2 regions of the Streptomyces sp. NBC_01445 genome follow, and region 1 is predicted to be linked to the other one. Evidence: riboswitches for the same ligand, from Rfam matches in the RefSeq annotation. Region 1 holds a riboswitch; the other holds the start of a gene.

Region 1 (2,192 bases):
GCGGCCGAGACCGGCGTCGAAGGGGGTCAGCGCCGTCGTCAGCTCGTGCCCGTACAGCGGCATGCCGGCCTCCAGGCGCAGCGTGTCGCGGCAGGAGAGGCCGGCGGGGACGAGCCCGACCGGCGCGCCCGCGTCGGTCAGCGCCTGCCACAGCTTCTCGGCGTGCTCCGGGGCGACGAACAGCTCGAAGCCGTCCTCGCCGGTGTAGCCGGTGCGGGCGATGAGGGCCGGCACACCGGCGACGGTGCCGGGCAGGCCCGCGTAGTACTTGAGGCCGTCCAGGTCGGCGTCCGTGAGGGACTTCAGGATGCCGGGGGACTCGGGGCCCTGGACGGCGATCAGCGCGTAGGCGTCGCGGTCGTCGCGGACCTCGGCGTCGAAGCCGGCGGCGCGCTCGGTGATCGCGTCGAGGACGATCTGCGCGTTGCCGGCGTTGGCGACGACCATGTAGTGAGGAAGACCGGCCTCCTGCTCGCCCAGGCGGTAGACGATCAGGTCGTCGACGATCCCGCCGTCCTCCTGGCAGATCATGGTGTAGCGGGCGCGGCCGGGGCCGATCGTGGACATGTTGCCGACGAGGGCGTAGTCGAGGAGATCGACGGCCTGCGGCCCGGTGACGGTGATCTCGCCCATGTGCGAGAGGTCGAAGAGGCCCGCCTTGGTGCGGACCGCGATGTGCTCGTCGCGCTCGCTGCCGTACCGCAGCGGCATGTCCCAGCCCGCGAAGTCGGTCATCGTCGCGCCCAGCGAGCGGTGCAGGGCGTCGAGGGCGGTCTTACGGGGGACGTTGTTCATGAGTGGTGCTCCAGGATCCCAGGCATGACAGACGAGGGCGATGGTCTTCCTCCCCATCTGTCATCGGAACCTGAGAGGTTCGCCGGCGCCACACGTACAGAGGTGGTCGCGGCTTGCACCTTGGGTGGAGCGGCCGAGGGCCGCCCGCTTTTCAGATATGCCTCGCCCGCGCGGTACGGGGCCTGAGAGATTCAAGGGAGGAACTTGCTCCTTCGGCGCCCCCGGGGACGCGTAGGCGTCCGGGGAGCTCTCCCGCGCGGATTCAAGCGGCCGGTATGCAGTTGGTCGTGCTCTTGGCGCGCACATCATTGCATGCCGACCGTACGGGGAAACCACTTGTAGGGCATTACCGTCTCTTTACACTTGGCGGGCAAGGGTGGCGTGACCGGAACGGGGAGGACGATCACGGTGCACAAGGCAGCGGCGGGTGCGTACGCGGCGGCAGGGGTCGGGCAGCGCGCTGTGCCCCGCCCCGGGGCGGTGACAGGGCGCGGTCCGGTCGTCAGGGATCTGCGCGGCAGAGGCGGCCGCACACCGAGGCGCCTCGGCTTCGCGCGGGGTGACCTGATCGTGGTCTCGGGGCTCCCGGGCAGTGGCAAGTCCACGCTGATGCGCCGCGTGGTCGGTGCCGGGGGAGCCGTGCGCATCGACTCGCAGGACACGCGTGACCGCTGGGCGGCCCGGTTGCCGCGGCTGCTCCCGTACGCCGTGTACCGCCCGCTCGTGCGGCTCGCGCACTTCGCCGGGCTGCGGCGCGCCCTGCGCTCGGGAGGCAGCGTCGTCCTGCACGACTGCGGTACGCAACGCTGGGTGCGGCGCTGGCTGGCCAAGGAGGCCGGGCGGCGCGGCGCGGACCTGCATCTGATGCTGCTCGACGTCGACGCGGGCACGGCGCTCGCGGGCCAGCGGGACCGCGGCCGCGGGGTCTCGCGCTACGCGTTCGCCCGGCACCGCCGCGCGGTCGCGGGCCTGGTGGAGTCCGCCGAGCGCGGTGACCTGCCGTGGGGCTGCGCGTCCGCGGTGCTGCTCGACCGGGACGCGACGGATGTGCTGAACGGGATCAGGTTCGAGGGGAGTTGACCGGCTGCGACCCTCTGTGCACATGCGGACGCGGAGGGTGTTCTGTCGCCCGCACGCGCTAGGGTTCGGCCGCAGACAGAGCGGTTCCAGAGCGGGTGGTAGGCACATGGACATTCCGGCGCAGGCTCACGCACATCCGTACGGCGGGTGGCCGGCCAACGAGCTTGAGGAGGTGCTCGCCGCCTCCCTCGGGGTCGACTCGGCGGGCGGCCGCATCGTCGAGGTCCTCGGGCGCAGCCAGGTGTGGATACCGCTGCCCCAGGGCGGCGGCCCCGGCAGCCCGAACCTCGACCTGCCGACGGTGGAGATCGAGGGCC
Region 2 (2,192 bases), 4.3 Mb from region 1:
TGCTGGTGGCCTTCTCGCGCCGGATGTGCTGCTCACGGGTCTGCAGCGCGAGGCGGTACGCCTTGTTGCCGTCGGCGTCGACGGAGACGCCCACGAGGCGGCCGGGCAGGCTGCGCGCGAACTTCTCGCGGACCGCCATGTAGCCGGCGTGCGGCCCGCCGAAGCCCATCGGGACGCCGAAGCGCTGCGTGGTACCGACGGCGATGTCGGCGCCGAGCTCGCCGGGCGAGGTCAGCAGCGTGAGGGCGAGCAGATCGGCAGCGACCGTGACGACGGCACCCAGCTCGTGAGCCTGCTCTATGACCGGCTTGATGTCGCGGACAGCTCCGGAGGCGCCGGGGTACTGGATCAGGACGCCGACGACGCCGCGCTCGGCGACCTCGGCCGGGATGCCCTCGGAGAGGTCGGCGACGACGACCTCGACACCGGTCGGCTCCGCGCGCGTCTGGATCACGGCGATGGTCTGCGGCAGCGCGTCCGCGTCGACCACGAAGGCGCCGTTCTTGACCTTGCCGATGCGCCGCGACAGCGCCATGGCCTCGGCCGCGGCCGTGCCCTCGTCGAGCAGCGAGGCGCCCGAGGTCGGCAGGCCGGTCAGCTCGGCGACCATCGTCTGGAAGTTGAGCAGTGCCTCGAGCCGGCCCTGCGAGATCTCCGGCTGGTAGGGCGTGTACGCCGTGTACCAGGCCGGGTTCTCCATGACGTTGCGCAGGATGACGGGCGGCGTGAACGTGCCGTAGTAGCCGAGTCCGACCATCGAGTCGAGGACCTGGTTGCGGTCCGCGAGGGAGCGGAGTTCGGCAAGCACCTCGGCCTCGGTGCGGGCCCCGGGAAGATCGAGCGCCTCAGCGCTCTTGATCACGTCCGGGACCGCGGCCGCCGTCAGCTCGTCGAGCGAGCCGTACCCGACCTGCGCGAGCATCTTGGCCTGCGCGGCTTCATCCGGACCGATATGGCGCTGCTCGAAGGGGATTCCCTGCTCCAGCTGGGAAAGCGGAATACGGTTGGCGGTCATTGCGGAGGCCTCCTGGTCACTACGACCTGCGAGGGGCACCACGGCGCGGGTGCCCGGACGGCCTCCCCCTCTGTCATCTCAACCTGAGAGCTTCACCGGCGTGCCCACATCACGAAGGGCATGCCGACTTTCACCGTCGGTGAGAGCGGAGGCCTGAACGCCCGCCCTGCTTTCCAGAGTGACCTCGTCCGTGCGGTACAGGGGCCTGAGAGATTCCGGGGAGGAGTTGCTCCTTCGGCGCCTCCGGTGTCATCCGGAGGACTCTCCCGCACGGGGTCAGCAGCCATGGCCAGCCTACCAGCGGCAACAATGCCCCCGGCTTCGAGTGGCCGCCGTCACCAATGTGCACTTTGGTAGTGCTTACGGATGAGTTGCGATCAGCTGGAGGGCCCCGTGCAGACCGATGTCGATCCGCGAAACCTGATCGGCCGCAAGGCGTTCGACCGCAACGGAGCCAAAATCGGGACTGTCGACGAGGTCTACCTCGACGACGCGACCGGGGTCCCGGAGTGGGCGGCCATACGCACAGGCCTGTTCAGCCGGGACGCCTTCGTCCCCCTGGAGCCGAGCGAGCTGGTGGAGGGCACCCTGCGCATCCCCTTCGAACGCTCCTTGATCAAGGACGCCCCCGACTTCGGGGTCGGCCGTCACCTCTCCCCCGAACAGGAGCTCCAGCTCTACCACCACTACGGGCTCGACATCACGGGCCCGGACGACCCCGAGCCCCCTCAGGACCGCAACTTCGGCAAGATCGCCGGCACCTCAGACGACACCTGACCCGGCACCCTGCTCCCTTGCCTCAACCCGCCTCACGTCGCCCTCCGCCACCAGCGGCAGCGGCTCCGCGGGGACGAGCGCGGGGTCGTCGGTCCGGAACGTACGCACCCGCCCAGGCTCCGAGTACGGCGTCTCGAAGCGCACCGTCACCCGCCCGAGCCCGCTCCCCTGCACCCACCCGTGCCCGAACTCCTCGTGTCGCACGTCGTGCCCGGCCACCCAGCGCCGGTCCGCGGCCTCGACGACCTCTTCGGCAGCCACCCGGCCCTCATCCCCCGCACCATCCACCCCTTCCGTCTCCCCCTCACCCCCGGCCGCGTGCGCCTCGGCCTCGGCCTGCGCCCGCGCCTGCGCGAACAGATCCTCCTGCGTGTAGTCGGCCAGACCCGTCACTCCCACG

The links. Region 1 has a riboswitch for glycine ahead of gcvT (glycine cleavage system aminomethyltransferase GcvT). Riboswitches for the same ligand answer to the same signal wherever they lie in the genome.
Region 2: it holds a riboswitch for glycine, as region 1 does, so the genes downstream of both, gcvP (aminomethyl-transferring glycine dehydrogenase) here and gcvT (glycine cleavage system aminomethyltransferase GcvT) in region 1, are expected to answer to the same signal.

The regions. Positions count from the first base shown of each region.
Region 1 is NZ_CP109485.1:3,889,774-3,891,965, reverse strand. Features, by position in the region: gene gcvT (glycine cleavage system aminomethyltransferase GcvT) at 1-795, opposite strand, end outside; glycine riboswitch at 843-956, opposite strand; glycine riboswitch at 957-1,060, opposite strand; gene OG574_RS17570 (AAA family ATPase) at 1,198-1,875, shown strand; gene OG574_RS17565 (enhanced serine sensitivity protein SseB) at 1,982-2,192, shown strand, end outside.
Region 2 is NZ_CP109485.1:8,226,781-8,228,972, reverse strand. Features, by position in the region: gene gcvP (aminomethyl-transferring glycine dehydrogenase) at 1-1,015, opposite strand, end outside; glycine riboswitch at 1,199-1,294, opposite strand; gene OG574_RS37440 (PRC-barrel domain-containing protein) at 1,409-1,792, shown strand; gene OG574_RS37435 (DNA polymerase IV) at 1,778-2,192, opposite strand, start outside.